DNA from 4 places in the Solibacillus sp. FSL K6-1554 genome. Region 4 is predicted to be linked to each of the others. Evidence: a T-box and tRNA genes for the amino acid it is inferred to sense, from the RefSeq annotation. Region 4 holds a T-box; the other regions hold tRNA genes.
What was found. The T-box of region 4 lies ahead of leuS (leucine--tRNA ligase). A T-box ahead of a tRNA ligase gene usually reads a tRNA of that ligase, here a tRNA-Leu.
Positions count from the first base shown of each region.

Region 1: it encodes a tRNA-Leu, which carries the amino acid that the T-box ahead of leuS (leucine--tRNA ligase) is inferred to sense. The anticodon was not compared.
Region 2: it encodes a tRNA-Leu, which carries the amino acid that the T-box ahead of leuS (leucine--tRNA ligase) is inferred to sense. The anticodon was not compared.
Region 3: it encodes a tRNA-Leu, which carries the amino acid that the T-box ahead of leuS (leucine--tRNA ligase) is inferred to sense. The anticodon was not compared.

Region 1 is NZ_JBBOSS010000001.1:238,128-245,594, forward strand. It holds rRNA gene MHB58_RS01165 (23S ribosomal RNA) at 1-1,082, shown strand, start outside; rRNA gene rrf (5S ribosomal RNA) at 1,146-1,261, shown strand; tRNA gene MHB58_RS01175 (tRNA-Val) at 1,271-1,346, shown strand; tRNA gene MHB58_RS01180 (tRNA-Thr) at 1,356-1,431, shown strand; tRNA gene MHB58_RS01185 (tRNA-Lys) at 1,438-1,513, shown strand; tRNA gene MHB58_RS01190 (tRNA-Gly) at 1,564-1,638, shown strand; tRNA gene MHB58_RS01195 (tRNA-Leu) at 1,643-1,731, shown strand; tRNA gene MHB58_RS01200 (tRNA-Arg) at 1,759-1,835, shown strand; tRNA gene MHB58_RS01205 (tRNA-Pro) at 1,859-1,935, shown strand; tRNA gene MHB58_RS01210 (tRNA-Ala) at 1,944-2,019, shown strand; tRNA gene MHB58_RS01215 (tRNA-Ser) at 2,039-2,131, shown strand; tRNA gene MHB58_RS01220 (tRNA-Asp) at 2,158-2,233, shown strand; tRNA gene MHB58_RS01225 (tRNA-Phe) at 2,244-2,319, shown strand; tRNA gene MHB58_RS01230 (tRNA-Ile) at 2,326-2,402, shown strand; tRNA gene MHB58_RS01235 (tRNA-Asn) at 2,412-2,487, shown strand; tRNA gene MHB58_RS01240 (tRNA-Glu) at 2,490-2,561, shown strand; gene MHB58_RS01245 (hypothetical protein) at 2,676-3,098, shown strand; gene MHB58_RS01250 (cupin domain-containing protein) at 3,513-4,637, opposite strand; gene MHB58_RS01255 (fumarylacetoacetate hydrolase family protein) at 4,695-5,645, opposite strand; gene MHB58_RS01260 (FAD-dependent monooxygenase) at 5,885-7,099, shown strand; gene MHB58_RS01265 (IclR family transcriptional regulator) at 7,129-7,467, opposite strand, start outside.
Region 2 is NZ_JBBOSS010000001.1:455,868-463,334, reverse strand. It holds gene exaC (acetaldehyde dehydrogenase ExaC) at 4-1,524, shown strand; gene MHB58_RS02335 (DUF779 domain-containing protein) at 1,597-1,923, shown strand; gene MHB58_RS02330 (hypothetical protein) at 2,085-2,213, opposite strand; gene MHB58_RS02325 (S-layer homology domain-containing protein) at 2,490-4,058, opposite strand; tRNA gene MHB58_RS02320 (tRNA-Glu) at 4,332-4,403, opposite strand; tRNA gene MHB58_RS02315 (tRNA-Asn) at 4,405-4,480, opposite strand; tRNA gene MHB58_RS02310 (tRNA-Ile) at 4,492-4,568, opposite strand; tRNA gene MHB58_RS02305 (tRNA-Gly) at 4,580-4,653, opposite strand; tRNA gene MHB58_RS02300 (tRNA-Phe) at 4,657-4,732, opposite strand; tRNA gene MHB58_RS02295 (tRNA-Asp) at 4,738-4,813, opposite strand; tRNA gene MHB58_RS02290 (tRNA-Met) at 4,817-4,891, opposite strand; tRNA gene MHB58_RS02285 (tRNA-Ser) at 4,937-5,029, opposite strand; tRNA gene MHB58_RS02280 (tRNA-Met) at 5,042-5,115, opposite strand; tRNA gene MHB58_RS02275 (tRNA-Arg) at 5,175-5,251, opposite strand; tRNA gene MHB58_RS02270 (tRNA-Leu) at 5,272-5,360, opposite strand; tRNA gene MHB58_RS02265 (tRNA-Gly) at 5,367-5,441, opposite strand; tRNA gene MHB58_RS02260 (tRNA-Lys) at 5,492-5,567, opposite strand; tRNA gene MHB58_RS02255 (tRNA-Val) at 5,578-5,653, opposite strand; rRNA gene rrf (5S ribosomal RNA) at 5,665-5,780, opposite strand; rRNA gene MHB58_RS02245 (23S ribosomal RNA) at 5,855-7,467, opposite strand, start outside.
Region 3 is NZ_JBBOSS010000001.1:3,467,213-3,474,679, reverse strand. It holds rRNA gene MHB58_RS17370 (23S ribosomal RNA) at 1-1,779, shown strand, start outside; rRNA gene rrf (5S ribosomal RNA) at 1,900-2,015, shown strand; tRNA gene MHB58_RS17360 (tRNA-Asn) at 2,030-2,105, shown strand; tRNA gene MHB58_RS17355 (tRNA-Ser) at 2,115-2,206, shown strand; tRNA gene MHB58_RS17350 (tRNA-Glu) at 2,224-2,298, shown strand; tRNA gene MHB58_RS17345 (tRNA-Val) at 2,326-2,401, shown strand; tRNA gene MHB58_RS17340 (tRNA-Met) at 2,420-2,494, shown strand; tRNA gene MHB58_RS17335 (tRNA-Asp) at 2,498-2,573, shown strand; tRNA gene MHB58_RS17330 (tRNA-Phe) at 2,596-2,671, shown strand; tRNA gene MHB58_RS17325 (tRNA-Thr) at 2,679-2,754, shown strand; tRNA gene MHB58_RS17320 (tRNA-Tyr) at 2,761-2,844, shown strand; tRNA gene MHB58_RS17315 (tRNA-Trp) at 2,855-2,928, shown strand; tRNA gene MHB58_RS17310 (tRNA-His) at 2,961-3,036, shown strand; tRNA gene MHB58_RS17305 (tRNA-His) at 3,076-3,151, shown strand; tRNA gene MHB58_RS17300 (tRNA-Gln) at 3,175-3,249, shown strand; tRNA gene MHB58_RS17295 (tRNA-Gly) at 3,262-3,336, shown strand; tRNA gene MHB58_RS17290 (tRNA-Cys) at 3,342-3,415, shown strand; tRNA gene MHB58_RS17285 (tRNA-Leu) at 3,460-3,540, shown strand; gene nagB (glucosamine-6-phosphate deaminase) at 3,953-4,684, shown strand; gene MHB58_RS17275 (DMT family transporter) at 4,715-5,593, opposite strand; gene MHB58_RS17270 (S66 peptidase family protein) at 5,721-6,632, shown strand; gene MHB58_RS17265 (DIP1984 family protein) at 6,867-7,376, opposite strand; gene MHB58_RS17260 (B3/B4 domain-containing protein) at 7,390-7,467, opposite strand, start outside.
Region 4 is NZ_JBBOSS010000001.1:2,939,320-2,946,786, reverse strand. It holds gene MHB58_RS14605 (alanine/glycine:cation symporter family protein) at 1-34, shown strand, start outside; gene MHB58_RS14600 (pyrimidine dimer DNA glycosylase/endonuclease V) at 56-469, opposite strand; gene MHB58_RS14595 (class I SAM-dependent methyltransferase) at 511-1,092, opposite strand; gene MHB58_RS14590 (TIGR01212 family radical SAM protein) at 1,089-2,045, opposite strand; gene MHB58_RS14585 (MDR family MFS transporter) at 2,179-3,348, shown strand; T-box leader at 3,400-3,615, shown strand; gene leuS (leucine--tRNA ligase) at 3,728-6,142, shown strand; gene MHB58_RS14575 (CoxG family protein) at 6,312-6,746, shown strand; gene trhA (PAQR family membrane homeostasis protein TrhA) at 6,943-7,467, shown strand, end outside.

The sequences.
Region 1 (7,467 bases), 2.7 Mb from region 4:
TATAGGGGCTGACGCCTGCCCGGTGCTGGAAGGTTAAGAGGAGCGGTTAGCGCAAGCGAAGCTGTGAATTGAAGCCCCAGTAAACGGCGGCCGTAACTATAACGGTCCTAAGGTAGCGAAATTCCTTGTCGGGTAAGTTCCGACCCGCACGAAAGGCGTAACGATCTGGGCACTGTCTCAACGAGAGACTCGGTGAAATTATAGTACCTGTGAAGATGCAGGTTACCCGCGACAGGACGGAAAGACCCCGTGGAGCTTTACTGTAGCCTGATATTGAATTTTGGTACAACTTGTACAGGATAGGTAGGAGCCAGAGATCTCGGAGCGCCAGCTTCGAAGGAGGCGTCGGTGGGATACTACCCTGGTTGTATTGAACTTCTAACCCATGCCCCTTAGCGGGGTAGGAGACAGTGTCAGGCGGACAGTTTGACTGGGGCGGTCGCCTCCTAAAGAGTAACGGAGGCGCCCAAAGGTTCCCTCAGAATGGTTGGAAATCATTCGTAGAGTGTAAAGGCATAAGGGAGCTTGACTGCGAGACCTACAAGTCGAGCAGGGTCGAAAGACGGGCTTAGTGATCCGGTGGTTCCGCATGGAAGGGCCATCGCTCAACGGATAAAAGCTACCCCGGGGATAACAGGCTTATCTCCCCCAAGAGTCCACATCGACGGGGAGGTTTGGCACCTCGATGTCGGCTCATCGCATCCTGGGGCTGTAGTCGGTCCCAAGGGTTGGGCTGTTCGCCCATTAAAGCGGTACGCGAGCTGGGTTCAGAACGTCGTGAGACAGTTCGGTCCCTATCCGTCGTGGGCGTAGGAAATTTGAGAGGAGCTGTCCTTAGTACGAGAGGACCGGGATGGACATACCGCTGGTGTACCAGTTGTCTTGCCAAAGGCATCGCTGGGTAGCTATGTATGGACGGGATAAGTGCTGAAAGCATCTAAGCATGAAGCCCCCCTCAAGATGAGATTTCCCATTACGCAAGTAAGTAAGACCCCTGAAAGACGATCAGGTAGATAGGTTCGAGGTGGAAGTGCGGTGACGCATGCAGCTGACGAATACTAATCGGTCGAGGACTTAACCACATTTTATTGCGCAATTCAATGAAACGTTTATCCAGTTTTGAAAGAATGAAATTCTTTCAATAGTGAAGTGATGATGGCAAAGAGGTCACACCCGTTCCCATACCGAACACGGAAGTTAAGCTCTTTAGCGCCGATGGTAGTTGGGGGCTTCCCCCTGTGAGAGTAGGACGTCGCTTCGCTAGAATATTGGAGGATTAGCTCAGCTGGGAGAGCACCTGCCTTACAAGCAGGGGGTCGGCGGTTCGAGCCCGTCATCCTCCACCATTTCTAAATGCCGGTGTAGCTCAGTTGGTAGAGCAACTGACTTGTAATCAGTAGGTCGAGGGTTCGACTCCTTTCGCCGGCACCATTTAGAGAGCCATTAGCTCAGTTGGTAGAGCATCTGACTTTTAATCAGAGGGTCGAAGGTTCGAGTCCTTCATGGCTCACCAGTTTTATAAAATTATACATACTGTCAGAATAAATAGATCTTAAGCATTTTGCGGAAGTAGTTCAGTGGTAGAACACCACCTTGCCAAGGTGGGGGTCGCGAGTTCGAACCTCGTCTTCCGCTCCAAAATGCCGGGGTGGCGGAACTGGCAGACGCACAGGACTTAAAATCCTGCGGTGAGTGATCACCGTGCCGGTTCGATTCCGGCCCTCGGCACCATTTTATAATTCTTATCTCTAATAATGCGCGCCCGTAGCTCAATTGGATAGAGCGTCTGACTACGGATCAGAAGGTTGTGGGTTCGACTCCTGCCGGGCGCGCCATAATATATTTTTACTGACATATTCGGAATGTAGCTCAGCTTGGTAGAGCACTTGGTTTGGGACCAAGGGGTCGTAGGTTCGAATCCTGTCATTCCGACCATTATTTATGGGGCCTTAGCTCAGCTGGGAGAGCGCCTGCCTTGCACGCAGGAGGTCAGCGGTTCGATCCCGCTAGGCTCCACCATTTATATTTTATTCCCTTTGGAGGTATACCCAAGTCTGGCTGAAGGGATCGGTCTTGAAAACCGACAGGCGGGTAACACCGCGCGGGGGTTCGAATCCCTCTACCTCCTCCATTTTTAATATTTTTACTTTAGATGTTGGTCCCGTGGTGTAGCGGTTAACATGCCTGCCTGTCACGCAGGAGATCGCCGGTTCGATCCCGGTCGGGACCGCCATTTTTTTTATGGGTTTGTAGCTCAGTTGGTAGAGCATTAGATTGAAGCTCTAAGTGTCGGCGGTTCGATTCCGTCCAAACCCACCATACTATGGGCCTATAGCTCAGCTGGTTAGAGCGCACGCCTGATAAGCGTGAGGTCGATGGTTCGAGTCCATTTAGGCCCACCATAGTATTATTCCGAAGTAGCTCAGTTGGTAGAGCATCCGGCTGTTAACCGGCAGGTCGCAGGTTCGAGTCCTGCCTTCGGAGCCATTGGCCCGTTGGTCAAGTGGTTAAGACACCGCCCTTTCACGGCGGTAACACGGGTTCGAATCCCGTACGGGTCATATACACTTGAAAGAAAACACATTGCAGATTTTGCAATGTGTTTTTTGTTATTTTAAAAATGAATTCAACATAGGGAATTATTTGAAATACTGAATGTTAAGGAGTTTGAAGAAATGAGTATGATAGCCTATATAGGCTTTAATTTTCCGATAAAACGAAATGAAGGTGATGTAGAACATGAATATGAAGTTGACTATGTTTGCCCCGATGCAGAACATCTTAACATAGTTAAACAAAAGCATTTTACGACACCCTATATCTTTGAGATTTTACAATTTGCAAATCCTATTTGGGAATTGACGGACTATAATAAGGCTTATTCTCCACATAACTATGAAAAATCTAAAAAAAATTTTCTCGATTTATGTCATTCTCTAAAAGAATTGCTCCCGAAGGGTGATATTTGTGAAATATACATCTGCTGGGATGGAGAAGAAAATGAAGACCTTGAAGTTGAATTGAAGATTAATTTAAATGATTTACAAATTGAAGCCATTGAAATATATGAAAAGTGCTTTATTCGTGTAGAAAACTAAAGGTTAAATTAGAGTATGAGTATTGTCATGAAAGGAAAATAATTAGAGGAACTTAATTTGCTGAGCTCCTCTAATTATTTATTTCAAAATCAACAATTAAATTTAACAGAGCCTTTTGTTTAGTAAAGGGAGGGCCATCAATAAAAATGAAGGTTACCTGGTAGACTGTCCAGCTGTAATGAGCGATACAAATAGTAAATCATACAGCTATTACAAATTTATACTTTAATAAAAAACATCCTACAGACAAATCGCTTTCGGCATGGACGATTTATCGATGTAGGATGTTTTTTGAGATATATTATAAAAGGGATGCGTGGAAAATTGTTCAAAGTTCAATTGTTATACTATGTGATTAAAAATGAAGAGTTTTACGTTCTATAAAAATTGGGCAGAATTTTTATAGATGCTGCATTAACGGAATGCAGCTTTAAATTCTCCAGTCACTTCCTGGTGACCATTATTCGACTCATACGCTTGCTCGATCTCTAATTCAAAACGATCCATAATTGGAATATCATTTACAGAGAATAAGTACGAATCTTTTGAAGCATAGTGCTCATACCAAGCCCAGTTTGGAACGACAAAGTAATCGCCTTTTTTCCAGTCAAAGCGTGTACCGTTAATAACTGTATAGCCTTCACCTCTATGCACTTGATAAACAGTAGAATGCGTATGGCGTAAAGCTTTTGTATGCATGCCAGCTGGTAAGTGCTGCATACGTGTACCTAATGTCGGGTTGGCTGCTTTACCTGTAGAAGGATTAATATATTCAACAGCAAAACCATGATGCGGGTCTGGATCAAATGACATTAAGCCTTTAATTCCTTCAACCGTACGATCCCATTTATAGTTGGCAAGTGGTGCTACTGTATACTTGTCATCTCCGACAGGGCGTACCATTCCTCCACGATAACGCTTTTCCGTGAAGTTATCCGGAATATTCGGCTCTTGTAAACCGCCTTCATAAGGATCGAAGAAAGTACCGCCGATTCCGTATAAAGTCGGGATATCCAGCGCGTCTGTCCATAACATCGGCTCATCGCCAACATGTTCATGCCCGTGCCATAAACCTTTAGGTGTAATTAAAAAGTCGCCTTCCTCCATGAAAATACGTTCGCCTTGTACGATTGTGTAGGCGCCTTGTCCTTCAGAAATAAAGCGCAATGCTGATTGAGAGTGACGGTGAGAGGGGGCTTTTTCACCCGGTAACAGCATTTGTACCGCTACGTAAATCGTTTGTGTAGTAGATGCCCAACCCCATGGCTGACGATATGTTAATCCTGGATTTTGGAAATAGATTGCACGACGTTCTCCACCACGATCTGGTGTAAAGATTTGTGCTGCTTCGCCCATTTTCTTTTTAATTAGTTCATCACTCCAAAGGTAAGCTTGTGCTTGTGGCTTTGGTGTATGATTCATAATTTCCGGAATGGCTTCCCAAAGTGGACCTAAATGATATTGTTCAATATCTTTTGTAAAATCTTTTACCGTATCACTTTTCATAAACTCTTTTACTTCTTCTGATACTCCTGCCATACATCTTCACTCCTTTAATAGTAATTGTGCATAAAGAATACTAGACCGTATTGAAGGTTATACACTAACTGGCACATTTGCAGCTGCTACTTTGTTTTCCAGAGCACCAACTTTATCAATTTCGATGCGGACAACATCGCCGTCTTTCAAGAAAGTCGGAGGATTCATTGCAACCCCAACACCACCTGGAGTACCTGTTAAAATTACATCACCCGGCTCTAATGTCATTAAGTTAGAAAGGAAAGCAACTAGCTTTTGTACAGAAAATACTAAGTTAGCCGTGTTCGTTTGCTGGCGTACTTCGCCATTCACTGTCAATACAACAGATAACCCTGATGGATCCGGTAATTCATCAGCTGTTAATAAATAAGGTCCCATCGGTGCAGAACCGTCTACTGTTTTACCTTGCAGCCATTGTAATGTACGACGTTGGATATCACGATAAGTCACATCGTTCGTAATTGTATAGCCGGCTACGTAATCCAGGGCGTCTTCTTCTGAAACATTACGGGCTTGTTTGCCAATAACAAATGTAAACTCTGCTTCATAATCAAGCTGTTCAGAAATCGGATAGAATGGAATATCATCATCAGGCCCTAAAAGTGTATTTGCAAATTTAGCGAAAATAACTGGATGTGTTGGTAACTCACGGCCCATTTCCAGAATATGCTCACGGTAATTGTGACCTACACAAATGATCTTTCCTGGATTTAATACTGGTGCTCCAACATGTACTTCGTTACGATCAAAAACCGCTTTTGTAATAGAAGCATTTGGATTCTCTAAAATGAAGTCGACAGCTTGTTGCGCCAATTCAATAGATTTTTTCCCGCCTTCATAAATACCATCTGTAGTTGCCGGCACATAAGCATGGGCAATCTCCTTATAACGATATTCACCTTCTGCTTGAAGTTTTGCTTCAAAAGCATGGTTTAAATCGATTACTTGTTCCTTCACAATCGCTCCAGCACGTGTAATACCGTTCACTGTATAGTTGACTAATTTCATAGTTATCCTCCTTTATCGAAATAGAATACAAAGTTCTCTATTTAAAGAAAATATAAAGTACTTTAGGTAGTAAAGTCAATATTTTTCAGAAAAATCTTTTAAATAAGTGATTTAGGACCTATTAAAATCAATTAATTATCAGTAAATTTAGAAATATTATTGACAAATGTTTCTCTTTTACGTTACATTTTCATTATAAGTAAACAAAGTTCTCTATTTATAGAATTGGAGGTAATGATATGACAAATATTAGTGATGTAATTGTAGTTGGTGGGGGAATTGGCGGTTTAGCGACAGCGCTTTCAATAGTACAACGCACAGATAAAACGGTAGCAGTATTAGAACAAGCACCTGCATTCGGAGAAATAGGAGCAGGTATACAATTAGCACCTAACGCACTGCATGTATTGGACCAATTAGGTGTTAAAGAAGAAATATTGAATGTAGCGGTCGTACCGAAGCGCTTAGTGCTAAAAGATATTTATACGGCAAAGGAATTAGCTGTACTTGATTTGACTGACGGTTTCCAGGAGCGTTTCAAGCAGCCGTACGTTGTATTGCACCGCTCGGATCTACACCGTGTTTTATATGAAGCATGTTTGAAAAATAACCGTATTTCATTTAAAAACGATGAGCAAATCCAAACAGTATCACAAACGCCAGATCAAGTAACGATTACAAACCAACGTGGTGAGTCCTATACAGCAGAAGCAGCAATCGGGGCAGATGGTATTAAATCAAATGTACGTAAGCTATTTTCTCAAGACGAAATGATCTGTTCGGAATATGTAGCATACCGTGGGACATTACCGATTGAAGAGATTACTGCTGAAGGCGATATTGCAATGGATGATGTGATTATGTGGATTGGACCGAACTTACACTTAGTACAATATCCTGTTCGTCGCGGTGAGTTATATAATCAAGTTGTTGTTTTCAAAACATATGACTATAAACCGGAAGGCGACTGGGGGACTCCGGAAGAAATGCAACAACGCTTTGAAGGTGCACATCCGGATGTAGAGCGTGCGTTAAAGTATATTTCGACTCAATTCCGCTGGCCGATGTTCCACCGTCTGCCAATAGAAAACTGGACAGATGAAAATGTAACACTATTGGGAGATGCAGCTCACCCGATGCTCCAATATTTAGCACAAGGCGGTGCACAGGCACTTGAAGATGCATATGTATTAGGAGAAGCTTTAGAAAATGAAGCAACGTACAATGAAGCATTTTTACGTTATCAAAAAGAGCGCCAACCGCGTTCAGCAATGGTACAAAATTCAGCACGTCGCTGGGGTGAAATTATTCATGCAGATACAGCTGACGACCTTGACCGTGCGCTTGTGTTATTACGTGATCATTTATTCGGCAGTCACAAGGAAACAAACTATGATGTAGCAGACTTTTTATATAATTACTTCAACACACGCAAAAGTGAAGTTAAGAGCTGAATAACGGAAAATTAAAAAGAGAAAGGGGATTAGTTCCCTTTCTCTTTAAAGCCATATACAGTCGACATTTCTTTACTCATATCAATAATTTGCTGCATCATTTCAGATGAAGTGTCTGTAGGTACGTCCTCTTCAAAGCCAACAACTGTGATGGCACCGACAAGCTCATTTTTGTAATTGAGTATTGGTAAACCGATAGAGGAAACATGACGGACAAGAGGCTCATGTGCAAACGAAAACCCGTTTTTGCGAATTCCTTTCAGCTCGCGTTGAAAAGCCGCAACATCAAAATTGGCAAGTTCATTTTGCTGAGCTTCAATCCAGTTCGTAATTTCCAAGGAATTAGCATAGGCCGCAAAAATTTTTCC
Region 2 (7,467 bases), 2.5 Mb from region 4:
TAGATGATCTATGCAAACCCTAATACTGCTGGTGCAGTAGTTAACTTTAAAGAAAAATACGATAACTTTATCGGTGGCGAATGGGTAGCTCCTGTAAAAGGACAATACCTAGATGTTAAATCACCTGTAACTGGTAAAGTATTTACTTCAGTTGCACGTTCAACTGAAGAAGATATTGAATTAGCATTAGACGCAGCACATGCAGCTAAAGGTGCCTGGGCACAAACTTCTGTTGCATACCGCGCGAATATTTTAAATAAAATTGCAGACCGCATTGAAGAAAATTTAGAAAAAATCGCTGTTGCTGAAACTTGGGACAACGGTAAAGCAGTACGTGAAACATTAAATGCTGATATTCCTTTAGTAGTGGATCATTTCCGTTACTTTGCTGGTGCGATTCGTGCACAACAAGGCGGAATTTCTGAAATCGACAACGATACAGTAGCATACCACTTCCACGAGCCAATCGGGGTTGTCGGTCAAATTATTCCTTGGAACTTCCCATTATTAATGGCTTCTTGGAAAATTGCTCCGGCATTAGCTGCTGGTAACGTAATCGTGATGAAGCCTGCTGAACAAACACCAGCTTCAATCATGGTATTAATCGAATTAATTCAAGACTTATTACCAAAAGGCGTATTCAACGTTGTTAATGGTTTAGGTATTGAAGTTGGTAAACCACTTGCTACGAACCCACGCATTAACAAAGTGGCGTTCACTGGTTCTACTGGAGTAGGTCGTTTAATTATGCAATACGCTACAGAGAATATTATCCCTGTAACATTAGAGCTTGGCGGTAAATCACCAAACGTCTTCTTCCCAGACGTAATGGATCATGACGATGAGTATTTGGATAAAGCTATCGAAGGTTTAGTAATGTTCGCATTAAACTCAGGTGAAATTTGTACTTGTCCTTCACGTGCATTAGTTCACGAATCTATCTATGACAAGTTCATGGAACGTGTATTAGAACGCGTTAAAGCAATCAAAATCGGTAACCCGTTAGATACAGAAGTAATGATGGGTGCTCAAGCTTCAAATGAGCAATTACAAAAAATCTTATCTTACATCGAAATCGGTAAAGAAGAAGGCGCTGAGCTACTTATCGGCGGCTACCAAAACCAATTAGATGCTGACCAAGAAGGCGGCTACTATGTAGCACCAACAGTATTCAAAGGTCACAACAAAATGCGTATCTTCCAAGAAGAGATCTTTGGTCCAGTTCTTTCTGTAACAACTTTCTCTACTTTCGAAGAAGCTATGGAAATCGCCAACGACACTGAATTCGGTCTAGGTGCTGGTGTATGGTCACGTAACATGGATACAGCTTACCGCGCTGTACGTGGTATCCAAGCTGGTCGTGTTTGGACAAACACTTACCACCAATACCCTGCTCACGCTGCATTCGGCGGATATAAAAAATCAGGTATCGGTCGCGAAAACCACTTAATGATGTTAGATCACTACCAACAAACAAAATGTATGTTAGTAAGCTACAACAAAAACGCTCAAGGTTTCTTCTAAGCCAAAGCGAGAAGCGAACTATTAGAGGATGTGCTTTTACAGTACATCCTCTTTTTTATAGGAGGATGCTTTATGGAAAAGTTAGTCGCGACTGAAAAAGCGGTTGAGGTTATCGAGCTGTTGAAGGCAAAGCATGGAAATTTGGTGTTTGAGCAGTCTTCCGGTTGCTGCGATGGTACGGTGCCAATGTGTTTTACAAAGGACGGGCACTATATTAGCAGCCAGCTTGTACTTCTCGGGGAAATTTCGGATGTTCCGTATTATATTGATAAGCATCAGTCGGAGTATTTGAAGCATATGCAAGTTCTTGTTGATGTAATGGAAGGTCAGGGCGCATCTTTTTCATTGGAGAGTGCAGAAGGATATGCTTTTTTGATGAAATCAAAGGTAATGAAATAATGTAAAACGCCATCCAGCAGCTTAAATAAAGCTTCTGAATGGCGCTTTTTATTAAGATAAAACTGGGGGATAAATTGGGATAGACAATGTCACCAATGCCACACTTAATAATAATAGCGATAATTTAACGTTTTTCTTCATATTCCTCGTCTCCTTTATAATTAAATGAATTGGATTGCTTTTTCAAATTTCTTTTCTTGCCTGTAGTACTCGCCCAGTAAATAAGAAAACTGCTGGTGCATTTCTTTAAACTCTTCACTGTTTGCCGTAAACGGAAAATAAGCAGTCACTTTGTTCTAATATCCCTTTTGGATTAGCTAATATCCCCCGGACTTCTTCAAATATCCGGTCCGGTTGTTCTAATAAAATCGCATTGCATTTCAGTTTCAACGTATTAAGCTGAAAACGTTACTTCAATACAGCTGGAACCGGCGAAACTTCTAATATCGCTCAAATTTCTTCTAATATCCCCTACTACTCTTCTAATAACCCACATCAATGTTCTAATAAAACCGCCCAATAAAAAACAGCTTAAGCAAAATTTCACTTAAGCTGCTTCACGTATATTATAATTCACAAGCCCAGCCATCTTTATCGCCGTCTCTTGCTGTTGCATAAGCAGGATGCGATGAGCTGACACCTTTCGGATAATAAACCCGCATTTCTGTACAGTTTTTAAATGCAGTCGGTGCTCCTGGAATGACATACGTCCCTGAATTCACATCACCTTTTGGTTTTTCAGGTATCGTATTCGGCACGATGAACTCTTTCGCACTAATCGAGTAGGATTGACCGTTCGTTGTCACAACAATTGTTCCATCCTGTGCAGTTGCGTAAGCTTTTGTACCAACCGTTTTAATGTTTGAAAGCACTTCTTTATGAGGATGGCCATAGCTGTTGCCTTCTTCATAACTTAAAATAACCGCTTTCGGATTTACTTTTTGTAAAAATCCAAGCGAACTACTTGAACTTGAACCGTGATGACCCGCTTTTAAAATCGTTGCGGAAACATCATATTTCTTCGCAATTTGCTCTTCGATTCCTGCATCCGCATCGCCCATCAATAAGAAAGACATATTTTGATACGTCAGTTTTAATACGATGGAAGCATCATTCATATCACTTGCTTGTGCATTGACAGCTAAAACTTGAGTTTTCACATTTGAATCCAATGAAATCAAGTCTCCCGCTTTCGGCTCTGTATAAGGAATTTTTTTATCAACTACCATCTGCAGTAAATTTTCATATGCTACCGTTGTATGGACTTTCCCGCTGTTAATAAACTCGCCAACCGTAAAGCTTTCCAGTACTGCAGCTAATCCACCGATATGATCGGCATCTGGATGTGTTGCTACTACGTAATCAAGCTTCTTCACATTTTTAGATTTTAAATAAGCAACAACCGTGCTGCCGTATTCTTTCGTCCCTGCATCAATAAGCATTGTTTTTCCATTTGGTGCTTGAACGAAAATCGAGTCTCCTTGTCCAACATCTAAAAAGTGTACGTTCAATTTAGAAGATGTTGAGCCTAAACCTTCCTGATATTTCACTGCACGTGCTAAAAATGCAGAAATATGAGCACGCGTTAAATTATTCGCAGGCTTAAATGTACCATCCTCATAACCAGTTGTAATATTGGCTGCAGCTAATTGGCTCACTGCTTCATATGCCGTATGCCCTTTTTTCACATCTTTAAAGGTTTTCGTGCCATTCGGTAAATCAAATGCACGTGCAATAAATGCAGCCATATGACCACGTGTCACTTTTGTCGTCGGCTTAAATGTACCATCCGTATAGCCGTTAATGATACCGGCCTCCACAGCTGATTGAATATACCCGCTGTTTTTATGAGACTTCGGAACATCTTTAAACTTCGTAGCTCGCTGTGTGCCGTCAAGACCAACAGCTTTTGCGACCATGACAGCCACTTCTTCGCGTGTCACAATATCCTTTACACCGTATATCTTTTTATCGGCGCTAATAATACCTTTATCCAATAAAAAAGCTATATCCTGATAGTTACTATGCTTTGGCGATACATCGGTAAACACTTGTTCCGCACTTGTTGGTGTAGCATATAACATCGAGGATATAGTTAGAAGAAACACTAATAATAGACTAAATACTTTTTTCATTTTCTAACCTCCCTTATTTATTATAAATTTTTTAATAAAGAAAGAAAGTTATTTTTGAATAGTATTTAAATTATCTTTTTGGTAGTAATGGATTGTTCATCCTTTTCATGACCACTCAAAATTATAGTTAGGATTTGTCGCTTCTCCCCTTTTTCACAACAATCTCTATATCGTTAAACTAATATCCTATTTCGAGAAAGACTACGGACTATAAGAAATTTAAAATCCTTTACAAATAAAAAAAGCATGCAGCTTCTGCTACATGCTTAGAAATGACCCGTACGGGATTCGAACCCGTGTTACCGCCGTGAAAGGGCGGTGTCTTAACCACTTGACCAACGGGCCATGGCTCCGAAGGCAGGACTCGAACCTGCGACCTGCCGGTTAACAGCCGGATGCTCTACCAACTGAGCTACTTCGGAATAATTATATATGGTGGGCCTAAATGGACTCGAACCATCGACCTCACGCTTATCAGGCGTGCGCTCTAACCAGCTGAGCTATAGGCCCTATTTAAAAACTGGAGCGGGTGATCGGAATCGAACCGACAACATCAGCTTGGAAGGCTGAGGTTTTACCACTAAACTACACCCGCATATGGTGGGTTTGGACGGAATCGAACCGCCGACACTTAGAGCTTCAATCTAATGCTCTACCAACTGAGCTACAAACCCATAAATGGCGGTCCCGACCGGGATCGAACCGGCGATCTCCTGCGTGACAGGCAGGCATGTTAACCGCTACACCACGGGACCATTTGGTTGCGGGGGCAGGACTTGAACCTGCGACCTTCGGGTTATGAGCCCGACGAGCTACCACTGCTCCACCCCGCGATAATATTATGTTTGAACCTGTTTTAAGTACCCAGTTTGTAAAAATGGAGGAGGTAGAGGGATTCGAACCCCCGCGCGGTGTTACCCGCCTGTCGGTTTTCAAGACCGATCCCTTCAGCCAGACTTGGGTATACCTCCAAAATTTTAAAATGGCTACCGAGGGAGTCGAACCCACGACCTTTCGGGTATGAACCGAATGCTCTAGCCAGCTGAGCTAGGTAGCCAAGATCAATAGTTATCTCTACTAGTTAAAGCAATGTAAGCTCTATCCAGTTGAGTAATATGGCGCGCCCGGCAGGAGTCGAACCCACAACCTTCTGATCCGTAGTCAGACGCTCTATCCAATTGAGCTACGGGCGCATATTGTTTATTTATAAAGATGGTGCCGAGGGCCGGAATCGAACCGGCACGGTGATCACTCACCGCAGGATTTTAAGTCCTGTGCGTCTGCCAGTTCCGCCACCCCGGCATTTTTTGGAGCGGAAGACGAGGTTCGAACTCGCGACCCCCACCTTGGCAAGGTGGTGTTCTACCACTGAACTACTTCCGCAAAATGCTTAAGATATTTTTACTCTGACAGTATAAATAATGATTATAAACTGGTGAGCCATGAAGGACTCGAACCTTCGACCCTCTGATTAAAAGTCAGATGCTCTACCAACTGAGCTAATGGCTCTTGATTAAAATGGTGGAGGATGACGGGCTCGAACCGCCGACCCCCTGCTTGTAAGGCAGGTGCTCTCCCAGCTGAGCTAATCCTCCAAAAAAAATAAGCGAAGCGACGTCCTACTCTCGCAGGGGGAAGCCCCCAACTACCATCGGCGCTAAAGAGCTTAACTTCCGTGTTCGGTATGGGAACGGGTGTGACCTCTTTGCCATCATCACTTCACTTAATTATTTAGTTAAAAGAAATTTCATTCTTTCAAAACTGGATAAACGTTTCATTGAATTGAGCAATAAAATGTGGTTAAGTCCTCGACCGATTAGTATTCGTCAGCTGCATGCGTCACCGCACTTCCACCTCGAACCTATCTACCTGATCGTCTTTCAGGGGTCTTACTTACTTGCGTAATGGGAAATCTCATCTTGAGGGGGGCTTCATGCTTAGATGCTTTCAGCACTTATCCCGTCCATACATAGCTACCCAGCGATGCCTTTGGCAAGACAACTGGTACACCAGCGGTATGTCCATCCCGGTCCTCTCGTACTAAGGACAGCTCCTCTCAAATTTCCTACGCCCACGACGGATAGGGACCGAACTGTCTCACGACGTTCTGAACCCAGCTCGCGTACCGCTTTAATGGGCGAACAGCCCAACCCTTGGGACCGACTACAGCCCCAGGATGCGATGAGCCGACATCGAGGTGCCAAACCTCCCCGTCGATGTGGACTCTTGGGGGAGATAAGCCTGTTATCCCCGGGGTAGCTTTTATCCGTTGAGCGATGGCCCTTCCATGCGGAACCACCGGATCACTAAGCCCGTCTTTCGACCCTGCTCGACTTGTAGGTCTCGCAGTCAAGCTCCCTTATGCCTTTACACTCTACGAATGATTTCCAACCATTCTGAGGGAACCTTTGGGCGCCTCCGTTACTCTTTAGGAGGCGACCGCCCCAGTCAAACTGTCCGCCTGACACTGTCTCCTACCCCGCTAAGGGGCATGGGTTAGAAGTTCAATACAACCAGGGTAGTATCCCACCGACGCCTCCTTCGAAGCTGGCGCTCCGAGATCTCTGGCTCCTACCTATCCTGTACAAGTTGTACCAAAATTCAATATCAGGCTACAGTAAAGCTCCACGGGGTCTTTCCGTCCTGTCGCGGGTAACCTGCATCTTCACAGGTACTATAATTTCACCGAGTCTCTCGTTGAGACAGTGCCCAGATCGTTACGCCTTTCGTGCGGGTCGGAACTTACCCGACAAGGAATTTCGCTACCTTAGGACCGTTATAGTTACGGCCGCCGTTTACTGGGGCTTCAATTCACAGCTTCGCTTGCGCTAACCGCTCCTCTTAACCTTCCAGCACCGGGCAGGCGTCAGCCCCTATACGTCACCTTACGGTTTTGCAGAGACCTGTGTTTTTGCTAAACAGTCGCCTGGGCCTATTCACTGCGGCTTCTCTAGGCTATGCACCCAAAGAAGCACCCCTTCTCCCGAAGTTACGGGGTCATTTTGCCGAGTTCCTTAACGAGAGTTCTCTCGCACACCTTAGGATTCTCTCCTCGACTACCTGTGTCGGTTTGCGGTACGGGCACCTCTCACCTCGATAGAGGCTTTTCTTGGCAGTGTGAAATCAGGAACTTCGCTCATACGAGCTCGTCATCACAGCTCAACGTTAAAGTATGCGGATTTGCCTACATACACGCCTTACTGCTTGAACACGCGCAACCAACGGCGTGCTTACCCTATCCTACTGCGTCCCCCCATTTCTCAAACGGTGAGGAGGTGGTACAGGAATATCAACCTGTTGTCCATCGCCTACGCCTATCGGCCTCGGCTTAGGTCCCGACTAACCCTGAGCGGACGAGCCTTCCTCAGGAAACCTTAGTCATACGGTGCATGGGATTCTCACCCATGTT
Region 3 (7,467 bases), 530 kb from region 4:
TGGTCGAGTGACGCTGCGCCGAAAATGTATCGGGGCTAAACGATTCACCGAAGCTGTGGATGCATACTTTGAGTATGCGTGGTAGGAGAGCGTTCTAACAGCGTTGAAGTCAGACCGGAAGGACTGGTGGAGCGGTTAGAAGTGAGAATGCCGGTATGAGTAGCGAAACATGGGTGAGAATCCCATGCACCGTATGACTAAGGTTTCCTGAGGAAGGCTCGTCCGCTCAGGGTTAGTCGGGACCTAAGCCGAGGCCGATAGGCGTAGGCGATGGACAACAGGTTGATATTCCTGTACCACCTCCTCACCGTTTGAGAAATGGGGGGACGCAGTAGGATAGGGTAAGCACGCCGTTGGTTGCGCGTGTTCAAGCAGTAAGGCGTGTATGTAGGCAAATCCGCATACTATAACGTTGAGCTGTGATGACGAGCTCGTATGAGCGAAGTTCCTGATTTCACACTGCCAAGAAAAGCCTCTATCGAGGTGAGAGGTGCCCGTACCGCAAACCGACACAGGTAGTCGAGGAGAGAATCCTAAGGTGTGCGAGAGAACTCTCGTTAAGGAACTCGGCAAAATGACCCCGTAACTTCGGGAGAAGGGGTGCTTCTTTGGGTGCATAGCCTAGAGAAGCCGCAGTGAATAGGCCCAGGCGACTGTTTAGCAAAAACACAGGTCTCTGCAAAACCGTAAGGTGACGTATAGGGGCTGACGCCTGCCCGGTGCTGGAAGGTTAAGAGGAGCGGTTAGCGCAAGCGAAGCTGTGAATTGAAGCCCCAGTAAACGGCGGCCGTAACTATAACGGTCCTAAGGTAGCGAAATTCCTTGTCGGGTAAGTTCCGACCCGCACGAAAGGCGTAACGATCTGGGCACTGTCTCAACGAGAGACTCGGTGAAATTATAGTACCTGTGAAGATGCAGGTTACCCGCGACAGGACGGAAAGACCCCGTGGAGCTTTACTGTAGCCTGATATTGAATTTTGGTACAACTTGTACAGGATAGGTAGGAGCCAGAGATCTCGGAGCGCCAGCTTCGAAGGAGGCGTCGGTGGGATACTACCCTGGTTGTATTGAACTTCTAACCCATGCCCCTTAGCGGGGTAGGAGACAGTGTCAGGCGGACAGTTTGACTGGGGCGGTCGCCTCCTAAAGAGTAACGGAGGCGCCCAAAGGTTCCCTCAGAATGGTTGGAAATCATTCGTAGAGTGTAAAGGCATAAGGGAGCTTGACTGCGAGACCTACAAGTCGAGCAGGGTCGAAAGACGGGCTTAGTGATCCGGTGGTTCCGCATGGAAGGGCCATCGCTCAACGGATAAAAGCTACCCCGGGGATAACAGGCTTATCTCCCCCAAGAGTCCACATCGACGGGGAGGTTTGGCACCTCGATGTCGGCTCATCGCATCCTGGGGCTGTAGTCGGTCCCAAGGGTTGGGCTGTTCGCCCATTAAAGCGGTACGCGAGCTGGGTTCAGAACGTCGTGAGACAGTTCGGTCCCTATCCGTCGTGGGCGTAGGAAATTTGAGAGGAGCTGTCCTTAGTACGAGAGGACCGGGATGGACATACCGCTGGTGTACCAGTTGTCTTGCCAAAGGCATCGCTGGGTAGCTATGTATGGACGGGATAAGTGCTGAAAGCATCTAAGCATGAAGCCCCCCTCAAGATGAGATTTCCCATTACGCAAGTAAGTAAGACCCCTGAAAGACGATCAGGTAGATAGGTTCGAGGTGGAAGTGCGGTGACGCATGCAGCTGACGAATACTAATCGGTCGAGGACTTAACCACATTTTATTGCTCAATTCAATGAAACGTTTATCCAGTTTTGAAAGAATGAAAAATTATTATAAAAATACTTGACAAATAAGAAAAGTATGATATAATAAATAATGTCTTTCGATTAAATAGTCTAGTGATGATGGCAAAGAGGTCACACCCGTTCCCATACCGAACACGGAAGTTAAGCTCTTTAGCGCCGATGGTAGTTGGGGGCTTCCCCCTGTGAGAGTAGGACGTCGCTAGGCTGTTATAGAATTATTCCGAAGTAGCTCAGTTGGTAGAGCATCCGGCTGTTAACCGGCAGGTCGCAGGTTCGAGTCCTGCCTTCGGAGCCATTAAATCTTGGAGAGTTGTCCGAGTGGCCGAAGGAGCACGATTGGAAATCGTGTATGCGGGTAACCCTGCATCAAGGGTTCAAATCCCTTACTCTCCGCCAGGCTTAATTTATAAAGAGGCCCGTTGGTCAAGTGGTTAAGACACCGCCCTTTCACGGCGGTAACACGGGTTCGAATCCCGTACGGGTCACCAAAAGATACATAAGTAGTATCCAGCATTGGAGGATTAGCTCAGCTGGGAGAGCACCTGCCTTACAAGCAGGGGGTCGGCGGTTCGAGCCCGTCATCCTCCACCATTAAACAAATAGTATTATCGCGGGGTGGAGCAGTGGTAGCTCGTCGGGCTCATAACCCGAAGGTCGCAGGTTCAAGTCCTGCCCCCGCAACCAAATGGTCCCGTGGTGTAGCGGTTAACATGCCTGCCTGTCACGCAGGAGATCGCCGGTTCGATCCCGGTCGGGACCGCCATTTTTTTAAAAAATTAATTTGTGGGTTTGTAGCTCAGTTGGTAGAGCATTAGATTGAAGCTCTAAGTGTCGGCGGTTCGATTCCGTCCAAACCCACCATATTTTTGCCGGTGTAGCTCAGTTGGTAGAGCAACTGACTTGTAATCAGTAGGTCGAGGGTTCGACTCCTTTCGCCGGCACCATTACCTGGAGGGGTAGCGAAGTGGCTAAACGCGGCGGACTGTAAATCCGCTCCTTAGGGTTCGGCGGTTCGAATCCGTCCCCCTCCACCATCCTTTTGATAGGGGCATAGTTTAAAGGTAGAACTACGGTCTCCAAAACCGTCAGTGTGGGTTCGATTCCTACTGCCCCTGCCAAATAACTTAAAAATACTTAAAATAATATAGTGGCGGTTGTGGCGAAGTGGTTAACGCACCTGATTGTGGTTCAGGCATTCGTGGGTTCGATTCCCATCAGTCGCCCCATTTTTATTTAGGTTTAAGTGTTAAAATTATAATATAGTGGCGGTTGTGGCGAAGTGGTTAACGCACCTGATTGTGGTTCAGGCATTCGTGGGTTCGATTCCCATCAGTCGCCCCATTCTATATCATAATTTAAATATTTGGGGTATAGCCAAGCGGTAAGGCAACGGATTTTGATTCCGTCATGCCCTGGTTCGAATCCAGGTACCCCAGCCATTTTTTTATTTTGCGGAAGTAGTTCAGTGGTAGAACACCACCTTGCCAAGGTGGGGGTCGCGAGTTCGAACCTCGTCTTCCGCTCCAAATATGGCGGCATAGCCAAGTGGTAAGGCACAGGTCTGCAACACCTTTATCACCGGTTCAAATCCGGTTGCCGCCTCCATATTTTATTTAATCGGAGAAACCGATTTTTTTTTACCTTATTTTGCCGAGTTGGTGGAATGGCAGACACGACGGACTCAAAATCCGTTGCCGCGAGGCGTGTGGGTTCAAGTCCCACACTCGGTATCTGAAAAAAAGACTTCACAGTTCATACTGTGAAGTCTTTTTTTATTTTTATAATCGATATATAAAGTCCCATAATCTTTTTAAAGAGCATAGAATAGATTATAGAATCCGACTTCAACAGTGGTATTTATAAGTGAAATTAGGAAAGAATAGATTCATCGATTCTTTTATATGATAATGAGAAAAATAAAGTCTGCGTACGGAATATTGGGAGATTAGTATGGGAGAATATCATATTATATACAAAGGAAATTAGTATGTTTTCCAGAAAATCCTGCACGTTTTTTCTGGCGTATTAAAATTATTTACTATAAAATTAACATAGTGATGTTAGGAATGAATTTTAAAAAAACGTATTTTATTTAAGTGATATAAATTATGGAAAATAGCGAGGAAGTAGGGAATTAAACAAATGAATGTAGCAACAAATTTGAAGTGGATTGAAGCGGCAAACTATGATGAGTTGAGTAAAATTGCCGCAACGATTTTTATAGATCAATTAAAAAAGGATAGTTCAACGGTATTTGGAATGGCTACAGGAGGTACCCCGGAAGGCTTTTATAAAAAGCTTGTAGCTGCGTATAAGGCAGGCGAAATATCTTTTAAACAGGCAAAGTCTTTCAACTTGGATGAATATATCGGTATTAATCCGGCAAATGAAGCGAGCTACCATTATTATATGGACTATAACCTGTTTAATCATATCGATATGAAACGGGAAAATATTTATTTACCAGCTGGTAATAAGTCGAATTTAGAAAAAGCTGCCGCTGAATATGATGCATTGATTAATGCGGCAGGAAATATTGATATACAGCTTTTAGGAATTGGTGTAAATGGACATATCGGTTTTAATGAACCTGGAACTCCTTTTGATTTAGGTACAAATATTGTAGAGCTTGCACAGTCTACACGTGAAGCGAATCAAGTCTATTTTGATTCAATTGATGATGTGCCGACACATGCCATTACAATGGGAATCAAAACGATTTTAAGTTCTAAAAAGATTGTATTATTAATTTCAGGTGCATCAAAACAGGAGGCATTTGAACGTTTACGCAGCGGTGTCGTAACAGAAGATTTCCCTGCGAGCGCACTGCACAACCATCCAGATGTGACGGTTATTTATACAGATGTAAAATAAGGTAAAGGAGTGCATACATTGTGCACTCCTTTATTTGATCGATGAAATAAATACTCCTGTAATTACCGCAATGCCTCCGATTACTTGAGCGATGAGGAGTTGCTCATTTAAAAACAGTACAGCAAAGATTGTGGCAAATAGAGGAATGAAGTTTAGATAGATTCCTGCTTTGTTTGCTCCTAATGAGACAACGCCATTGTTCCAGCTTAAAAAGGCAACTATCGAAGCAATGATCCCTACATAAAAAATCGCCCCAATTGTCGAAGCGTTCCATACGATTGCTTGTGATGTTGTTAGTAGTTCATATACTGCGAACGGCAGTAACATAATAGCTCCGATTGCAATCGTCACTAAAAACGTAGAATAACCCGGCAGCTTACCTGCGTACTTTTTAATGAGTAATGAATAGAAACTCCAGCACACTACCGCAATCAAAACGATCAAGTCCCCTTTGTTGAATGAAAATGAAAGCAGGATTTGTAATGAGCCTCCGGATATAATAAAGAGCACTCCGGCTAAAGAAAGCAGTGTGCCGATCATTTGGAACTTCGTTAACCGTTCTTTTAAAAAGATAAAGCTCAGTATGTATATAATAATCGGTGTTGATGAATTCATTAAAGATGCATTAATGGATGTTGTATCATGCAAGCCGATGTAGACGAGTGTATTGAATGCGGCAACTCCTGTTATTGCTAAAATGATGACAGCACCCCAATGCTGTTTCAGCGCAGGCCATTCTTTTTTCGTCCGGTTGTAAGCGATTGGGAAAAATACGAGAAAGGCGACAATCCAACGTAAAAAGGCAAGTGTAATCGGAGGAATATCTCCTGAAACAGCTCGTCCAATTACAAAGTTGCCGCCCCACAATAAAGTAGCCAAAATGAGCAGTAGCTGTGGTGGAAATTTCATTATTGAGCATCTCCTTATATTGGAAATTGATTTTATCTATTATAAGGACAACCACATGGAATTTGCAATGCGCTTTACATAAAACGCTATGATACAATAACGACAGAAGCAAAAGGAGGTCATTAGCATGAAAATTCGACCAGCAAGGTTACAGCATGGCGATACAGTCGGATTAGTTAATTTAAGTAGTCCGCTTAATATAGAATCATTAGGGGATAAATTAGCGTTTTTAGAGGAATTAGGTTTAAAGTATAAGCTTGGTAATACGGTACAGGCATACGAAGGCTATTTGGCAGGTTCCGACGAGGAGCGGATTAAAGACTTTCACCAAATGATTGTTGATCCGGAAGTGAAGGCAGTCTTTTTAGTGAAGGGCGGCTACGGAATCTCAAGAATCATCGATAAGATAAGCTATCCATTAATCGAGGACAATCCGAAAATAATTTGGGGCTTTTCCGATGTGACGACTTTACATACACAAGTAAACGAGTTTGCAAATTTAGTGACATTCCATGGTCCGATGCTGTCTAGTCCAAAAGGGGAACTGGACCCTCTTTCTAAAAAAATGTTCCAGCAGCTATTCCAGCCGATTGAAATTCAGTATACAGAAAGCATTTCACCTCTTACGACAATTATACCGGGAACTGTACGCGGCGAATTGACAGGCGGAAATTTAAACCGTATTGTCAGCACACTTGGAACTAAATTTGAAATTGATGTGCGCAATAAAATTTTACTACTTGAAGATTTAGGTGAAACAATCGAGCAAATTGATTTAATGCTGAATCAGCTTCGTCTTTCAAGAAAGCTGGAGCTTGCAGCAGGCTTTGTAATAGCAGACTTTAATATGCCGGATGATACATACAGCTATGAAGATGTGCTGAAGGTAATAGAAGGGTATTTGAAGCCGTTTAACAAACCGGCAGTAGCAGGGTTCAAAATTGGTCATTGCGAGCCTAATATTGCGATTCCATTAGGTGTGGACGTATTATTAGATGCAGATGAAAAGACATTAAGCATTTTACCGGGTGTAGAGTAGGATTTAGATGAAATAAAAAGCAAAGACACCTTTTCACGTGTAAGTGAGCAGGTGTCTTTTAATAACGGGCGAGCAAAAATACTCAATTACGATTGTGTTAGCTTTTACTATAGTTGGTTATGTGTGAAAGGTAACAGTGTAAACGGTAAAGGGTCATCGGTTTGACCATTAGTTGGGGATGCCGAAGCAAAAATCGCCCGTTATTACCTAGTTTGGAGTCTCACCGCCCTAGGTTTAGAAATAGTTGCTGTCATCAAATTCAATTTCAACTTGATAGTTTTTGGCATTAATTAAATTGGAAAGGCGATGTGCTTCCTTTTCAAGCTCATTTGCACGGTTTCGGTATGTCATTGGATCATACAATGCTACACGGTAAAGTATGGCATCACCGGAATTATGGTAGAAAGCCTCTTTTTCCTCAGAACCAAGGTTTTTGCAAAATTGTGCTTCTGCACGTAATTGACTCGCAAGTTCAATCGCCTCTACAATAGGCATTTCCTCATCTTTAAACACAATAGTATTGTCGATATTAGCCCGGTAGATCAGGGCATCAAGTTTACGTGAATCATAACGAAGCTCTTTTAACTCGGCTTCAAGCATTTCGAGTGTATAATCAGGTGTTTTCGGCTGTTCGCCTTTTTCAATAATAGCATGTGTTAATGAATGTACTTGTATTGTTCGTTCCTGGATTCTTTTCGTAATGATACTTTTTAGTTTTACTGCCTCAGCTAAGTTAATAGTCAAACGATTTCACTCCTTAAATATGAACTTTTGAATTTTCCCTTGAAAGAATATGTACTTCATATTCGCCACCGCTAATTTGTGTAAACATGTT
Region 4 (7,467 bases):
TGCTGATTTCTGGGAGACATATAAGAAAGATTAGTAGATTAAAAGGAGCAGCTAGTTAAAAAGCTGCTCCTTTTTTTATGGAATAATACTGATGTAGTGCCTCAAATTGTTCCGCAGTAAAATCTTTTTGTCCGCGAATATATTTTTCATATAAATTATAGTAGCAAATCGTTAAATACTTATCATTATGGTGGCGGCTGTATGGCGGATAGTATTCATTTTCAGACAAACGAAGATCGACAAAATAACGATCCATCTTATCAATCGTACGAATTGTAATGTTTCTGGCGCGCATTTCCTTCAGAACAATTTGCGTATAAATATATAAATCCTCTTTTGGGTATTCATAAATATAATTGATTAATACATGGTTGTCTTCCTTCACGAAAATGCTGTTCAACTCGCGCCACTGGGCAAGCAGCTGACTTTTTGGGATAAAGGGAATTAACTCGGTATGCCATAAACGCATCATTTCACCTCATTAAGGATATGAAAAAGAGCTAAGAAAACTTAGCCCTCTATCGGAAATTCTTTTACTTTTTCTAATGCAATGATAAACGGGGGATCATTTTTCTGATTCATAAATTCATAGCGCAGAACATGTACATGTTTTTGCGGTAAATCACTTACATAGCGGATTACTTCATCGCGCTCATTTTTTCCGCCTTCGTGACCGTGATAGACGACTAAAACGATCATTCCTCCGACTTTTAACAGCTTTAACAAACTTTCGATCGCTTGGATTGTAGTATTCGGCTTTGTCACAATTTCATGATTGCTGCCGGGCAAATAGCCAAGATTGAAAATTGCTGCTGATACGGGTTTATGAATATAATTTGCTACATTTTCATGTCCGTCTTTTAAAACAATAGCCCGATGCTCGAGTGCATTGTCGAGCAGACGGTGCAATGTCGCATCAACCGCTTCTTTTTGCACATCAAAAGCATATACATAGCCGTCATCCCCAACGAGATTTGCTAAAAAAAGAGTATCATGTCCATTTCCAGCTGTTGCATCGACCGCAATATCACCCTCGGAAACCGACATTTCCAATAATGTTTGGGCATATTGAAGAACACGTTCTAATTTCATTTGGACACTTCCGCCTTATAAAACTTCCCTTGATAAGAACCTCTACGTTCCAGCTCTGCATCAATTCCGTTCAGAACTTCCCATTTGTTGACAGACCACATCGGACCGATCATTAAATCGATTGGACCATCACCAGTAATACGGTGGACAATCATTTCAGGCGGAATAATTTCAAGCTGATCTGCTACAAGCTGAATATAAGCATCCTTTTCCATAAATTCCAGCATGCCTTTTTCGTATTGCTTCACAAGTGGTGTTCCTTTTAAAAGGTGCAGAAGATGGATTTTGATACCTTGGACATCGAGCTTTGCCACTTCACGGGCCGTTTCCATCATCATATCGTAATCCTCTAGCGGCAATCCGTTAATAATATGCGTCACTACACGAATGCCATGCTTGCGCAATTTATTAACCCCTTCCACATATGTCGCATAATCATGTGCACGGTTAATTAAATTGGCCGTTTTTTCATGAACCGTTTGAAGTCCCAATTCTACCCATAAATACGTGCGTTCATTTAACTCTGCCAAATATTCTACAACATCGTCCGGCAGGCAATCTGGACGCGTTGCAATTGAAAGGCCCATTACTCCTTCACAGGCAAGCGCTGCTTCGAACTTTTCCTTTAGTACTTCAAGTGGAGCGTGTGTATTTGTATACGCTTGGAAGTAGGCCATTGTTAAGCCGTCTTTCCATTTGTTCTCCATTTTTGCTTTGATCTTTTCGAACTGTACGGGAATCGGATCGACTTTACTGCCCGCAAAGTCACCTGAACCAGCTGCTGAACAAAATGTACAACCGCCAAAAGCGACCGTCCCATCACGGTTTGGACAATCAAACCCTGCATCCAAAGCGACTTTGTATACTTTCTTTCCGAATTCGTTTCGTAAATAGCGATTCCATGTATAATAACGTTTCCCATCTGACGGGAAAGGAAAATTTGTTTCTGTCATTCCTTGTTCACTCCTCTAACGTATTATTCTAACATGGACAGAACATCGTGTCCTAATAGAAATCTTTTTCTTGTACAAATTCCTGTTAAAGAATAAACTAGTAAATTGAGCAAATATTGAAGGAGGAAAGTTAGTGCCGAAACAAGTATGGCTATTAATTATTGGTACATTCGTAAATACGGTCGGAAATTCGTTTTTATGGCCTTTAAATAGTATTTATATTCATGATCATTTAGGAAAATCCTTAACTACCGCTGGAATTGTCCTTATGTTAAATTCATTGGCTGGTGTTTTCGGCAATCTAGTAGGCGGTTACTTATTTGATAAATTAGGTGGCTATAAAGCAATTTTAATTGGGGTTGTATTTAATTTATTGTCAATCACACTATTAACGATTTGGCATGATTGGCCACAATACATCATATTTTTAACGATGATGGGCTTTAGTGGAGGGATTGTATACCCGGCGATTTATGCGATTGCAGGAAGTGCCTGGCCAGAAGGAGGTCGACGTGCTTTTAACTCGATCTTTTTGGCAAACAACGTAGGGGTCGCAATCGGCCCGGCATTGGCTGGCATTGTTGCCGATATTAAGTTTGACTATGTATTTAGTGCGAATCTATTTTTCTATGCTGTATTTTTTGTACTTGTCATCACAACATATAAGCGTTTTGATATGAAGGGACTGACAACAAAACCTTTCTCAGGTAATGAGACAAAAAGAAGAAACAGAGGGCCGATTGTGGCGCTTAGTATATTAAGTATATCTTTAATCGTCTGCTGGTTAAGCTACTCCCAATGGAGCGCGACCATTTCTTCTTATACACAAGGATTAGGAATGAGCCTGTCTGAATACAGTTTACTCTGGACAATCAACGGCTTTATGATCGTTGCTGTTCAGCCGATTATCCGTCCGCTTGTTACACGTTGGGAAAACAAAATAAAGCATCAGCTGGTGCTTGGGCTGATATTGATGTCGCTATCTTATATCGTCGTTTATTTTGCCCAGGACTTTAAGATGTTTGCTGCAGCGATGGTCATTTTGACATTTGGGGAAGTGTTCTTCACACCGGTCATTCCGATGATTGCCAATAAACTGGCACCTCATGGACAAGAAGGTTTTTATCAAGGGCTCGTCAATAGTGCATCGACAATTGGGCGGATGATTGGGCCTGTGTTTGGCGGGTTAATGGTAGATTTATATGGCATGCAAATATTAATGCTTATATTATCGGTACTAATTATCGTTGCCATTATTCCATGTCTGCTCTTTGATCGTACGCTAGGAAAAGAACAAACATAAAACAGTTACTTGTGCTTTTGTGTTGAATTCGTTAAAATGAATGAAATAATAATATTGACTGTGATGAGGAATAGTAAATGGACACACTTTATAGAGAGCTGGCGGCAGGTGGAAGCCGGTAAGTGTCAAGTTGAACTCGCCTCGGAGTTTGCTTTAGTGAAGTAATAGTAGCTAATGGCCGTGTATTCGCGTTAAGAAATGAAGCTGAGTGCTGCGTCACTAATTTGGGTGGTACCGCGGGAGTAAAAAATATCTCTCGTCCCTTCTTATCATAAGATGGGACGGGATTTTTTTATTTTTTAAATATTCTGTTAAATCATTGATGATACGCCTAAAATACATAAACCACAGCAAGAATATATTTAAAGGAGGAATTATTGTGAGTTTTAATCATCAGCAAATTGAGAAAAAGTGGCAAACGTTTTGGGATGTCAATAAAACATTCAAAACTGAAAATGAAATGGATAAGCCAAAGTTTTATGCATTGGATATGTTCCCTTACCCATCAGGTGCGGGTCTGCACGTAGGACACCCTGAAGGTTATACAGCGACAGATATTTTGTCTCGTTTTAAACGTATGCAAGGCTACAATGTCCTTCATCCAATGGGTTGGGATGCATTCGGTTTACCTGCAGAGCAATATGCACTTGATACAGGGAATGACCCAGCTGAATTTACAGCTAAAAACATCGCGACATTCAAACGTCAAATTAACGAGCTAGGCTTCTCTTATGACTGGGATCGTGAAATTAACACAACTGACCCGTCTTATTATAAATGGACGCAATGGATTTTCACTAAGTTAGTGGAAATGGATTTAGCGTATGTAGATGAAGTGGCAGTAAACTGGTGTGAAGCATTAGGTACGGTTCTTGCTAACGAGGAAGTAATCGACGGAGTTTCTGAGCGTGGCGGTCACCCGGTAGTACGTCGTCCGATGCGACAATGGGTACTGCGTATTACAAAATATGCAGACCGTTTAGTCGATGATTTAGTTGATGTTGACTGGCCTGAATCAATTAAGGAAATGCAACGTAACTGGATCGGCCGTTCTGAAGGCGCACAAGTGAAATTCACTGTTGCTGGCACAGACAAAAACTTCGAAGTATTTACAACACGTCCGGATACATTATTTGGCGCGACATACTGTGTATTAGCACCAGAGCATAAATTAGTAGCTGACATTACTACTGCAGAGCAAAAAGAAGCAGTAGAGGCATACTTGGAAAAAGTATCATTAAAATCTGATTTAGAACGTACAGACTTAGCAAAAGAAAAAACAGGTGTATTCACAGGTGCTTATGCAGTGAACCCGATCAACGGCAAACAAGTGCCGATCTGGATTGCGGATTATGTATTGGCAACATACGGAACTGGTGCAATTATGGCTGTTCCTGCACATGATGAGCGTGACTATGAATTTGCAAAAGAGTTCAATTTAGAAATCATTCCAGTTCTTGAAGGCGGAGACATTGAGAATGAAGCATTCACTGGTGACGGTGCGCATATTAACTCGGACTTCTTAAACGGATTAAATAAAGCAGACGGTATTGCGAAGGCAATTGAATGGTTAGTGGAAAATGGTGTAGGGGAAAAGAAAATTACTTACCGTTTACGCGACTGGTTATTCAGCCGTCAACGCTACTGGGGAGAACCAATTCCAGTAATTCACTGGGAAGATGGCACAATGACTACGATTCCTGTAGAGGAACTGCCATTGGAATTACCGAAAACAACAAATATCCGTCCTTCAGGTACTGGTGAATCACCACTTGCAAATATTGAAGAATGGGTGAATGTAGTTGATCCAGTAACAGGCAAAAAAGGACGCCGTGAAACGAATACAATGCCACAATGGGCCGGTTCATCATGGTACTTCCTGCGCTATATCGATCCGAAAAATGATCAGGCGCTTGCAGATCCGGAACTATTAAAACATTGGCTACCAGTCGATATTTATATCGGTGGCGCAGAGCACGCGGTACTTCACTTACTATACGCACGCTTCTGGCATAAAGTGCTTTATGATTTAGGACTTGTTCATACGAAGGAACCGTTCCAAAAGTTATTTAACCAAGGGATGATTCTAGGTGAAGGCAATGAAAAAATGTCTAAATCTAAAGGCAATGTTGTAAACCCTGATGACATTATCGTTTCACATGGTGCTGATACATTACGTTTATACGAAATGTTCATGGGTCCACTGGAAGCTTCTGTAGCATGGAGCACGAACGGTCTTGACGGGGCACGTCGTTTCCTAGATCGTATTTGGCGTCTATTCGTCACAGATGAAGGAAAGCTTGCTGCAAAAGTTCAAGATTCTGCTGACACAACATTGGAAAAAGTGTATCACCAAACTGTGAAAAAAGTGACGGAAGACTACGAAGGCATTCGCTTCAACACAGCAATTTCACAAATGATGGTATTCATTAATGATTGCTACAAAGCGGAAGTTATTCCAACAGAATATGCAAAAGGCTTCGTGAAACTTTTATCGCCAATCGCACCGCATATTGCTGAAGAGCTTTGGTCAATTTTAGGACATGAAGATACAATTACGTATGCAACATGGCCAACATTCGATGAGTCAAAACTAGTAGACGATGAAATCGAAGTTGTTGTACAAGTTTTAGGTAAAGTACGTGCAAAAGTAACGGTTGCAAAAGATATTACTAAGGAAGATTTAGAAAAAGTTGCTTTAGCAGACAGCAAAGTACAAGAATTTATCGAAGGGAAAACAGTTGTGAAAGTAATTGTCATCCCAGGTAAATTAGTTAATATCGTTGTTAAATAATTAATCAAATAAAATTAATGCACGGTGTTTTCATTTGGAAAACCACCGTGTATTTTTATTTAGATTTCATATGAAAAGCAAAAATAACTATGTTGCGTAACCGATTTCTATGTAATACTAGAATAGTAAATGGTCACATTTAATGAATAGTAGAAAGAAGTGTAACAACATGGCACAAGCATCACATTCAGTACAAATCCCAGTTAGCCAGGAACAAGTATGGGCTTTCGTAAGTAAAATCGAAAAATGGGCTGTATTAGTTCCGGCGTACAAAGAACATAAAGAACTGGATGCCCAAACATCACATTGGACATTCGAAGGAAACTTTAAAGGTTTAAAGAAAAAAGTTGAAATCGAAATTAAAATTATCGAAATGAATGAGCCTTCTAACATCAGATTTGAAATAACTGGGCTATCGGATAATATTAAAGGCGGCGGCGAATTTACAGCTGAGCCGAAAGATGGCGGTACATATATGACAGGTGTGGTAGAAGTAACTGCTGGAGGTCTTTCTGGAGCAGTATTGAATCCGGCTATTAAAGTATTATTGCCGAAAGTTACGACTCGCTTAACAGAAAAAATCGCTCGCCATATCCAGGCATAAGACTATCAATAACTCACTGGAAAAAATTTTTCCCAGTGGGTTTTTTTATGTGAAAGAAGGGGGTATAGCTTTAATGGACAGGCCCTCCCTAGATTTCCAGCAAATCCATGATAAATATCATATGGAAAGCATGACAAGTTCTTCTATAACAAACAGACACAATTTTTTATAATTGAATAATGAAAGAGGTGGCTTTATGACACAAATCATGATGGAACAAAGTGGATATAGTACAAAAGAAGAATTTTGGAACGGGCTGACACACGGGATTGCCGCATTGCTGACGATTCCCGCAACATTGCTGTTAGTGAACAAAGCCCAGCATCAAGGCACAACATTAGAGCTCGTAAGCTATATTATTTTTGGTATTTCAATGTTCTGCCTGTATTTCGCTTCAACGATGTATCATTCATGGCCAAAACATAAAACATTTCTGAAAAAGCTCGATCACAGCTCCATTTTTTTATTGATTGCAGGTACGTATACACCAATCGTATTAGTCGCAATTGGCGGCAAATTGGGATGGACAATTTTTGCGGTTCAATGGATTTTAGCGACAATCGGTATTGTACTGAAACAATTCTTTGTTTACCGTTTTAAATTACTATCGCTGTTCGTTTACATCGGGATGGGCTGGCTCATTATTTTTGTAGCCAAGCCGTTATTCGCACATATTGGCATCGCCGGTTTTGCCACATTATTAATGGGTGGACTGTCCTAT